Linked DNA regions of Trichocoleus sp. FACHB-46. The protein of the gene in region 2 binds, or shares a complex with, the protein of the main gene of each other region. Links are inferred from orthologs where the notes say so. Each region holds a gene or a part of one and is shown on either strand. Other genes may lie near its edges.

Region 1 (2,812 bases), on a different replicon or contig from region 2:
TTAGGCAAAGACTCTGTAACGGTCCCTTCCATTTCGATCAGATCTTGTTTAGACAATTCACTTCTCCTCAAAATTGGGTTGTTTAGGTTCAAAGACACAAAGACAGGTTAATTGTCTATCTCAGAATCAAGACATTCTGAGTATAGATAATTAACCCTTCATTAACAGGCTATCAAATCTAGAACGCGGCTGTCGGTAATTAAAAAGCCCACTCATTCTGATCACAGCGATTGATATCTGTTGCAATCACTATAGTTATTCGGCAGTTATTGAGTGAACCGAAAACGTAAAAATCACACTTTTACGGCTGCTTGCAAGGCATTAGTAACTGCTTCCATAGGTTGATTACCGTTGACGGACACGAGTTGCTGGCGATCGCGGTAGAAGCTAATTAGTGGAGCTGTTTGCGCGTGGTAAACGGCTAAGCGATGCCGAATCACCTCTTCCGTATCATCTTTGCGTAACCGCTTCAGCAAGCGCTCTACTAAAACCTCATCTGGAACTTCTAGGCTAATTACGTGATCGTAGGAAGAATTAATCTTCGTAAGCAGCTCATCTAGAAATCCAGCCTGTGCAACATTACGAGGAAAGCCATCAAGAATCCAGCCAGTCGCTGTATCCCCTTGGCTCAATCTTGCCTGGATCATATCCAGAATTAACTGGTCGGGAACCAGCTCCCCTTGGTCCATATAAGACTGGGCTTTAAGCCCTAAATCGCTCTGGCGAACGACATTATCTCGCAGGATATCACCCGTAGAAATATGGGGAATATTCAAGAGATTTGCCAAGACCTGTGCTTGAGTTCCCTTACCCGCTCCCGGTGGTCCCAGGAAGATCAATCGCGTCACTATTGCTTCACCATTCCTTCGTATCGCTGAGATATCACATAAGTTTGAATCTGTTTCGCTGTGTCAATCGCTACGCCTACTAGGATCAGCAGAGAAGTTGCTCCTAAGCCACGGAATGTAGGCACTCGAGTCGCACTTTCGACAGCAGTTGGAATCGTGGCTACTAAACCCAAGAAAATAGCGCCCAGAAAAGTCAATCTATTGATGACTCGCTCCACATATTCGCTAGTAGCTCTACCAGGACGAATACCGGGAATGCTAGCTCCCATCTTCTTCAGGTTTTGAGCCATGTCTACAGGATTCACAATTAAGGAAGAGTAGAAATAGCTGAAGAATACGATGAGTACGAGATACAACACCACATGCAGCCAAGAAGTAGGACTGAGATAGGTGCTGATAAACTGACTAAACGCTTGATTCTTAATAACCTGTGTCAAGAAAGCTGGCAAAGTTAGCACAGCAGACGCAAAAATGATCGGCATAACGCCGCCTTGATTGAGCCGCAAAGGCAAGTAGCTGCTCTTCTCTAAGTACATGCGTCGTCCCACTTGACGACGAGCTGAAATGATGGGAATGCGGCGTGTGCCTTCTTGGACAAACACAATTCCCACAATCATTGCCAGGAAGACTAAGAGCAGAATAATGACACCGCCCACAATGTTGCGATCGCCACCTTGAGCCAGCTCGATCGTCTGCCCTAGAGATCTAGGCAAGCCAGAAACAATGTTTAGAAAAATCAGGAGAGAAGCACCATTACCAATGCCCCGTTCGGTGATCACTTCGCCCGCCCACATGACAAACATTGAGCCTGCGGTCAAAGCCAGAACTGTCTGAACCACAAAGAAGGGACCCCAGTTTTCGGCAAACGGTTTAATCAGACCGACTGTAATCCCAACACTTTGAATAATGGCCCAACCCAAAGCAACGTAACGGGTAACCTGGGAGATTTTGCGTCGCCCAGCCTCTCCTTCATTTTTTTGTAAATCTTCTAGCGCAGGAATTGCTGCGGTCAGCAATTGCAGAATAATAGAAGCATTAATGAAAGGTAGAATACCTAACGCAAAGATACCAAGCGCCATTAGTCCGCCTCCGGCAAATAAATCCAGGAAGCCTAACGCTTGGTTATTCTGAATATTTTGAGCAAATGCGACTCGGTCAATTCCTGGTACAGGAATAAAAATGCCCAAGCGAACTAAGATTAACAAGCCAATAGTTAAAAGCAGCCGGCTTCTTAGACCAGCAGCTTGAGCCATTTGGGCGAAAGTTTCTTGGGCGCTTGGAGTTTTGTCCCGGCTAACAACCATGAAGGGCTCCCTCTACAAAGCTAAATGCAGTGTTGCAGAAGCAATCCTAATCAAGATCACTCCTGCACTCATGCTAAACCTTATTCAGCCTCTGCTGCTTCGCAGCTACCGCCTGCAGCTTCAATCTTTGCTCTAGCAGATTTAGTAAAGGCTGCTGCCTGAACTTTCAGAGAAACATTCAGTTCACCATCCCCTAGTACTTTTAGGGGACCATCATCAGACGTCAGTAAACCTAGTTCTAATAAGGAGGTTAAAGTAACTTCCGTATTTGCTGGTAAAGAGGCTAGTTTACTGACATTAATCGTGGTGTATTGCTCACGATTGATTACAGTAAAGTGCTTTAACTTGGGCAAGCGGCGATAGAGAGGAATTTGTCCCCCTTCAAAGCCAGGACGTGTGCCACTTCCTGATCTTGATTTTTGACCACGCATACCAAAGCCACAGCTAGCGCCTTGTCCAGCAGCAATTCCTCTCCCAACGCGACGACCGCGCTTCTTAGAGCCCGGTTGGGGATGAGCATCTTCTAGTCTCATGATTCTAAGTCCGTTAACAACTTGTACAAACGCGATCGCGCCGTGTGCTTTACAGCAGCCAAACCGTCAGTTGAAAACGGTTTAAGCGTAGAGATTTTCGATAGGAATGCCGCGTTCTTCAGCTACT
Region 2 (8,023 bases):
ATTGAAACCACACTCAATTATCTACAAGATGAATTCGACTATAGCTTGATTTGGATTGGGCTTTACGATCGCCTAGAGCATCGTCTGTTTGGTAAAGGCGGTGTCATGCCCAATGGCGACAGTTCGTTTCTACGGCAACGCTTCGTGCTGTCTCCTGGCGATCTTTTGGAGCAGGTGGTAATTCAGCAGCGTCCCGTCGGCGTACCAGATTTGCGAGAAGAAACAAGGGCTGGAGAGTGGCGGAAGGCGGCTCAGAAATTCAATATTCAAGGCACGATGCTCTTTCCGATTCGCTACAAAGATCGCTGCTTTGGCGTGTCTCTACTAGGGTCAACGCTTTGGGGGGTTTCTCCTCGCTCCGACGAGAAAGCGCGACTCTCAATGATTTTTGGCGGGTTGGCCGCAGCGCTTTATCAAATCGAAGCAGATTGGCAGCGACAGCAAACTAAGCGTCCAGAACAGCCATTGTTGACCCTCCTGTCTAAGTTGCGGCAGTTGCCAACTTTGGGACAACGCCTAGAAGCAATGGTGGAAGAAACCCATCAATTTATTGGCCCTTCGCGCACGAATATTTACTGGTTTGAACGCGAACGGCGCTATTTTTGGCGGCGAATCAGTAACCGTCAGAAGACAGCAGGATTTAGTGATGCGAATCAAATCGCTTCTGGCATCACGGTTCAAGAGATTAGTGGTTTTTATCAAGCCCTGGCAGCGGATCAACTGGTGTCGATTGGGGAAGCTCACAGCTCGCTCAAAGCCGATACAACGAGTCGATTGATGCAGCAAATCAAGGCGCGATCGCTCTTGGCAGCACCAATCCTATTCCAAAATGAGCTGATGGGTTTCCTCGCGGTAGAAGGCAATGAGGCTCGAATTTGGGAGGAGGAAGAAAAAAGTTATGTTCGAGGCGCAGCCCAACTAATTGCTTTGACGGCTCCTCTAGAAGAGATGGAGGAGATCATTCAGCAGACGCGGTTGGATCAAGCACTCACTGCTGAAATCACCCATGCCATCTACAGTGATGAAGATTGGAAGAGTACGCTCAAAAATTGTGCAGACAAGCTCTGCCAACGGTTGCGAGCGGAGCGCTTCCTAGTTTTGCTCTACGACAAGGACCAAGAGAAGTTTGAGATTTGCTACCAAAGTCAACCAGCGAATCGTCGGCCTGCAACCACACCGCTAAATATGCTGAACGATGTGGATTGGCAAATGCTGGAGCGCAGCACTGAGGCGGTGGGCATCGAGAACTTAGAAGAAGACTTAAAGCTGATGGCTTGGCAGGATGTCTTCCTGGAAATTGGCGTGCGATCGCTGCTTATGTGCAGTACTTCGATTGGTCATCCTTTAGAAGGTTTGGTGGTGATTTGCCATGAAGCAACTCGTACCTGGAGCCGTCCAGAGCGAGAGATTCTCCGCGTGGTGAGTCAACAAATTGGTTTGATCTTGCATCAATGGCAACTCCAGCGGCAAACCGAACAACAGCAGAAAATCTCTCAAACGATTCAGTGGGGCCTCACTACTATCCAGCAAACCTACCAACCAGACCGACTGGAGCGCTCGGCTTTACAACATATTGCTCAAATTCTTCAAGTACCTTTTGCCATGATGGTGACTTGGCTACCAGGGCGACGAGGCGGGCGGATTGTGGCTCCAGTGATGGCGAACAGTCAGTTCATGCTCAACACAGAAATAGTTGTGCCTGTGCAGACAGATACCCTGGTGCAGTGGGCGCTTCAAGCCGATGGGCTGTTGCCCTTGACGGTGGATGATCTGACCGCAGAAACGCGACAGTGGCTCTCTGGATCTGGAATCGGTCAAGTTCTAGTCATAGCACTCCGCACCGCCCCAGAGCATGAACCGACTGGAATCGTGATTGTTGCGGATGAGCGATCGCGGCATTGGCCAGAGCGGCATTTGAATGCTCTAGGTACCCTGGTCAGCCAGTTAGCCTGGTCACGCCGTAACTTGTTACTCACTGATAGCTTGAAAGCCCAGCGCGAAAGCTTGGAGCGACTGAACTGGTACAAACAGCGCCGCATTGAAGAACTGTATCGTTCGCTCAACTTGACACTTAAGCGCCTGAGCGAACTCTCGACGCAGAAAGATCCCTTGGTGGGCACTCGCTTGCAACAAAACCTCCGCCAGATGGGAGATGCCCTCAATACCGTCGGTCAACTGATTAAAGACGAACCGTGGCGGTTACGGGCCTATTACGAAACAGTGCCTCTGGCTACGCTGCTTAAGCGATCGCTAGAGCGGGTTGATTACTTAATCAAGCAACGCCAGCTTTGGTCGCAGGTACATAACAACGAAGGCAACCTCACGATCGCTGGAGATATCACCAAAATTGAGGCAATTTTGTATGAATTACTGGTGACGGCTTGCTATCGCTGTCAACCCAGTGGGCGCATTGATATCTGGTGCCGCACTCTAGAGGAGCGGTGGCTAGAGCTGTCAATTACCGATAATGGTGTGATTGAGCCAAGGTTGGTGGCAGAGTTACAAACTGGACGCTCCGTAGACCTTCTGGCTCCCTCAACACTCGATCAGCCCCCTGGCTTACATTTGCTGGTTTGCCAATCTTTGATTAAACAAATGGGGGGTGAATTCAACCTCTACAAGCTGGAGGATGGTCGCGTTTTGAGTCGTTTGGTCATTCCCCTTGCGGCTGCGACGCCCACAGATAAAACCTACGCTAACCGAGGCAATACCACTGGCTTCTTCTAAAACAGAATCCTCCAAGCAGCTCTAAAAGTTAAGGGACAGGTTTAGACACCTGTCCCTTAACTTTTAGTCCAGTGATGTAATGGTTTAACCCATTGCTTTAAACCATTTCGGTAGGTGCCTCGACCGCAGGTTGAACTTGCGGTTGGAATTGGAATAGAGAGTAAACCACGTTACGGCGAATATCGGTCATCATTTCCAGGAAGAGTTCATAGCCTTCGCTCTTGTACTCGATCAAGGGGTCTTTCTGACCGTAGCCGCGCAGTCCCACGGATTCCCGTAGTGCATCCATCTGCTGGAGGTGTTCCCGCCATAGGGTATCAATTTGCTGCAAGATAAAGAAGCGCTCTGCTTGCCGCATCAAACCGGGTTGAATTTGATCGACTTGGGCTTCTTTTAAATCGTAGGCAATCCGCACCTGTTCGTGGAGAAAAGTTTTGATTTCCCCAATATTTAGGTCAATCAACTGGTCAGGCTCTAGGTCAGACAATAGGTTGACGAACTCCTTCACCTTGCTCACCATGCTGCCAAGATCCCACTCTTCTGAAGGCAGGTCAGGGTTGACGTAAGCTTCCACAATGTCATCCATCGTGCGCTCGGCGTACTTAATCACCTGCTCTTTCAGGTCTTGCCCTTCGAGAACGCGGCGTCTTTCGGCATAGATAGCTCGACGTTGGTTGTTCATCACCTCGTCGTACTCAAAAACCTGCTTTCGAATGTCGTAGTAGTAGGTTTCGACTTTCTTCTGTGCTCCTTCTAGCGATCGCGTCAGAAGACCAGATTCAATCGGCATGTCTTCTTCGACGCGGAAGGCGTTCATCAAACCTGCCACGCGATCGCCACCAAAGATCCGCAGCAAGTTGTCTTGCAAGCTGAGGAAGAACTTGGTAGACCCAGGGTCACCTTGCCGTCCTGCCCGACCGCGCAATTGGTTGTCAATCCGGCGAGACTCGTGACGCTCTGTACCAATCACATGCAGACCGCCGAGACGAATCACTTCTTCATGTTCGCGTTCGGTGAATTGTTCGTACTCCTTGCGGATCAAGTTATATACTTCCCGCAGTCGCTGAATCGCTGGGTTGTCAGTGGGCGCTTTCTCAGACGCCACCGCAACCAGATCTTCGGCTTCTAGTTCTGGCAGCGATCGCTCCCCATACTGTTGCACCGCAAAGTCAACTGCTGCTCGCAGCTTTTGCTCGGATTCTTTCGACAGTTGAGTAGGGAAAATTTGAGGAGAAGCTTTCCAGGTTTTGACTTTCTTGCCTGGGACAAACCCTTGTCCACCCCCTCGGCTTTCACTTGCGCCTGCGACTCTGGTGACATCAAAAGTATCTTCATCCTCTGGCTGCACGATCCGAGGCATGAAGTACTCACGCACCTTCAGACGGGCCATGTAGTCCGCGTTACCACCCAGGATGATGTCTGTGCCTCGACCCGCCATGTTAGTGGCAATGGTCAGGGCTCCCTTGCGACCCGCCTGTGCGACAATTTCTGATTCTCGCTCGACGTTTTCTGGCTTTGCATTCAGGAGGTTATGGGGAATGCCTTGCTGATGCAACAGATGAGACAGTACTTCCGATTTTTCTACGCTGGTCGTACCCACCAGGATCGGGCGGCCCAACTGGTGGATTTCGGCACATTCAGCCGCAACCGCCTTCCACTTTGCTTCTTCAGTTTTGTAGACTACATCAGAGACGTCAGCCCGACCCGTTCTACGGTTGGTGGGAACGATCGTGACTTCGAGTTTGTAAATCTTTTCAAATTCCACTTCTTCCGTCTTGGCGGTGCCAGTCATGCCTGCCAGCTTGGGATAAAGCAAGAAGAAGTTTTGATAGGTAATTGTGGCGAGGGTCTGAGTTTCGGGCTGAATTTCGACGTGCTCTTTAGCTTCGATCGCTTGGTGCAAGCCGTCACTCCAGCGACGACCCATCATAATCCGTCCCGTAAACTCATCCACAATCACGATTTCGTCATCGCGGACGATGTAGTTTACATCTTTAATAAAGAGTTCTTTAGCTTTAATGGCATTGAAGATATAGTGCGCCCAAGGATCTTTGGGGTCAAATAAATCCTGAACCCCTAAGGCTTTTTCTGCTTCAATAAAGCCTTCGTCGCTTAATAGGACGTTGCGGGCTTTTTCATCCACTTCATAGTGGGTCTCTGTTTCCAACCGAGTGGCCACTTCAGCCGCCCGAATATATTTTTCACTGGGTCGCTCTACTTGACCCGAAATGATCAGGGGAGTACGAGCTTCATCGACTAGCACTGAGTCCACTTCGTCAATGACGCAATATTGGAATGGCCGCTGCACCACATCAACCATTGAGGTAGCCATGTTATCGCGCAGATAATCAAAGCCCAACTCACTGTTGGTGGCGTAGGTGATGTCGCAGTCGTAGTTGCGTTTCCGCTCGTTGGGGGTCATGGTCTGCTGAATCAGACCGACACTCAAGCCCAAGAAACGGTGTACCTGCCCCATCCACTCTGCGTCCCGACGAGCCAGGTAGTCGTTAACGGTGACGACGTGAACACCTCTACCCAGGAGAGCGTTTAGGTAAGCTGGCAATGTAGAAACCAGGGTCTTACCTTCCCCAGTTTTCATCTCGGCAATCTGGCCGTCGTGGAGAATCATGCCGCCCAAGAGCTGGACATCGAAGTGGCGCATCCCCAGCACACGCTTACCAGACTCTCGAACAACGGCGAAGGCTTCTGGTAGAAGGTCGTCAAGGGATTCCCCTTTTTCAACCCGCTGTTTAAACTCTGCTGTCTTACCACGCAACTCTTGGTCAGAGAGCCCTTGGATTTCTTCTTCGAGCAGGTTGATCTCGGTAATAATGGGTTGATATTTTTTGAGCTTGCGTGCGTTGGGATCGCCTAGCAGATTCTTAAGCATGGCAGGAGGGAGAGATATTTCCTTGAAAGCGCTTTGTTAACGAGATAAAAGTCCAATGTAACAAAGCTAGGTCTGGGAGTTTCAACCAACCTGTAAGTTAACGGCTGATTGAGTGAATAGAAGCAGCAGAACTATGCAGCTAAGCAACCGATGTGCTTATAGACTCAGATTGCCGACCCAAATCATTATTTATCGTATCATTTTGGCCCTGCCTGAGGCGGGATAGCATGGCGCGATCGCCGTCTGATTTGGTGGTAATCTCAACCCTTTATCAACTAGTCCGCGTTTAGAGATGATTTCCTAAGAAATTAGGGCGAATTTTCCCACTCTGGCGTCAGGCGGCGGAAGTTGAACTGGGCAGCAGCAGGGTGGCAACTGGCACAACTGGCCATCGTCAGCGATCGCGGCAACTGGACTCGTGGATGCAAAGCCTTGAAGTAGCGGGAGTCAGCGATGCGATAAGGTGTTTCTTCTTCTCGATCTTGAACTCTAGAAAAGGTACGTAAGTAGTCCCAAACCAAGAGACGGGGCGGGTCAACGAGGGGTTTAATCTGCTGGCCGTAGTGTTGGCGGTCTTGCAATATTTGGCGCCAAGTTTCTGTGGGCAGAACTGCGGGGGACAAGCCAATATGGCAGGTAGCGCAGTTTTCTAAATAGAGTTCTTGGCCGAGTTGGTATTTGGCGGGTACTGGGTCTACGGTGCCCACAGGAGTTGCGGCAGGCGTGAGCTTTTCAACGCTAGGGGTAAATTGAGCGAGTTGAGCCGCTTGGGGCGTTTCTGTTGCTTGGGCTAAACCCCATCCCAACGCCACGCTCCACAATAGAACTAACACCAAGAGAATCACGGGCGATCGCCTGCGGAGTCGTCGCTTGGAGTTTGGCTTCTCCTCCAGAGTGGGATGAGATTCTCTGGCATCGGTTGGTTGAGAAGGGCGGGACATGCTTATGAACTCACTACCAAGAACTTCAGGATGTTAACAGTTGTCGTGACGTTATCTTTAACTCACAGGTGCCTAGACTGCCTCATCCCAGAACCTCAATCAGAGTAATGTGGCGGGCTAGAGAGGGAAATGATTTCTACTATCGGTCTGAAAACTAACCTACCAAAAGGCCGGGGTGATTTCTACCGAGAGCTATAGATAGCTTAAGCAGAGCGATCGCTAAAATTAAATGCAAAACTTAATAAAGTGGTCGTCAAATTAGGGCCACCAAATTAGGGCCACCAAATTAGCGCAGCACGATTGGCTTGTCAGCATTTCTCCACGGAATTAGGAATCGCCCCGCATCAGATTGGGGAAATAGGCATTATCTTTTTGATTAAGCATTCGTGCTTAAGTCAGCAAGGTGTCTGCCTTGTTCAGCAGTCGTACCCAAGCAGCGGAGCCCACTACCGTTCTTGCAGGCGCTACAGAACCACTACTTATTTCCCTAAGGGAGAGGAAATTTAGTTGTGATGGATTGTCGTCATATTCAGTTTTGCCATCAGCGGTCTCGCATTGACTTGCAGCAACTCCAGGCATTGTTTCAAGCTGCAGCTTTCTGGGCCAAGGACCGACGGGTTGAAGAGCTAGAGATCGCGATCACCAACAGCGACCCCGTGATTAGTGTTTGGGACCAAAACCAGATGATTGGTTTTGCTCGTGCCACCTCTGATGGCATTTACCGCGCCACGATTTGGGATGTGGTGATTCATCCTGACTACCAGGGCGCAGGCTTGGGTCGGAAGTTGGTCGAAACTGTTTTAACTCATCCCCGGATGAATCGGGTGGAGCGGGTGTATTTGATGACGACCCATCAACAACAGTTTTACGAGCGGATTGGATTTCAACTCAATGCCAGCACCACAATGGTTTTGTGCAATCAACCCATGGAGCAACCACCCACTCCTGCAGTTGTAGAAATGCCTCAAACCTCGTAAGTGCTTGATCTCTGGATCTATATGCTCTAATGAGCACTTAGGCTAAATCAGTCTCTGGCATCACCAGGGGCATCAGGCATTGAATACGAGTAGATTCAGTCGCGTCTGTCGGATTTGCGTTGCTGTCTGGTTCACTGGGCAAAGCGATGATTTCCAAACGACCTTGCATGCGCTCAATCACGCTTTGGTGCATCAAGAGAGCAAGACCGGGTGACAAAGCTGCTGGGGTATTGGGCGCTGTTGGTAAAGCCTGAGTCGATAAAATTTGAGCAGGTTCACTCCAGAGGCTTGCAGCGTAAGGAGCCTCAATGCAAATCGTAACCTGCTCTGTTTCTGGTTGGACTGTGGCTGACAGCGAAATGGTGCCTTCAGGCGTTAAACGAATGGAAGTGTCCAGCAAACTCACTAATGTTTGCTGCAACCACTTGGGATCAGCCTGGACATAAATGTCTTCCTGAATTGGCAGGAGCTTCAAGCGAATATTGCGA

Evidence for each region.
Region 1: the proteins of secA (region 2) and secY are in contact, whole or in part, in a crystal structure (PDB 3DIN), measured with the Thermotoga maritima proteins. The link is inferred for Trichocoleus sp. FACHB-46 from one-to-one orthologs. Residues at the interface, in WP_004082002.1 of Thermotoga maritima: Glu261, Ala262, Arg263, Lys300, Ala301, Arg302, Thr303, Ile304, Ile305, Leu323, Tyr324, Asp325, Pro326, Val329, Ser330, Tyr333, Ile336, Lys340, Phe345, Val349, Glu363, Phe364, Tyr374, Ser375, Gly376, Gly377, Glu393, Ile395, Thr482, Ser483; in WP_004081795.1 of Thermotoga maritima: Glu108, Gly109, Glu110, Glu111, Ala236, Glu237, Arg238, Arg239, Ile240, Thr241, Ile242, Gln243, Tyr244, Ala245, Arg246, Arg247, Val248, Thr249, Gly250, Arg251, Arg252, Val253, Tyr254, Gly256, Ala257, Ser258, Thr259, Tyr260, Leu261, Pro262.

The regions. Positions count from the first base shown.
Region 1 is NZ_JACJOD010000006.1:490,469-493,280, reverse strand. It holds secY (preprotein translocase subunit SecY), read right to left. Parts: upstream 2,153-2,812; coding sequence 848-2,152; downstream 1-847. Other genes in the region: rpsE (30S ribosomal protein S5), read right to left, coding at 2,767-2,812; rplO (50S ribosomal protein L15), read right to left, coding at 2,233-2,685; H6F72_RS02460 (adenylate kinase), read right to left, coding at 294-848; infA (translation initiation factor IF-1), read right to left, coding at 1-56. UniProt on the Escherichia coli protein: The central subunit of the protein translocation channel SecYEG. Consists of two halves formed by TMs 1-5 and 6-10.
Region 2 is NZ_JACJOD010000030.1:45,547-53,569, forward strand. What follows is about bases 2,625-6,010. They hold secA (preprotein translocase subunit SecA), read right to left. Parts: upstream 5,618-6,010; coding sequence 2,825-5,617; downstream 2,625-2,824. Other genes in these bases: H6F72_RS16770 (GAF domain-containing sensor histidine kinase), read left to right, coding at 2,625-2,727; H6F72_RS16780 (diheme cytochrome C), read right to left, coding at 5,926-6,010. Also shown: more of H6F72_RS16770, read left to right, coding at 1-2,624; more of H6F72_RS16780, read right to left, coding at 6,011-6,558; H6F72_RS16785 (GNAT family N-acetyltransferase), read left to right, coding at 7,071-7,535; H6F72_RS16790 (sensor histidine kinase), read right to left, coding at 7,573-8,023. UniProt on the Escherichia coli protein: Required for protein export, interacts with the SecYEG preprotein conducting channel.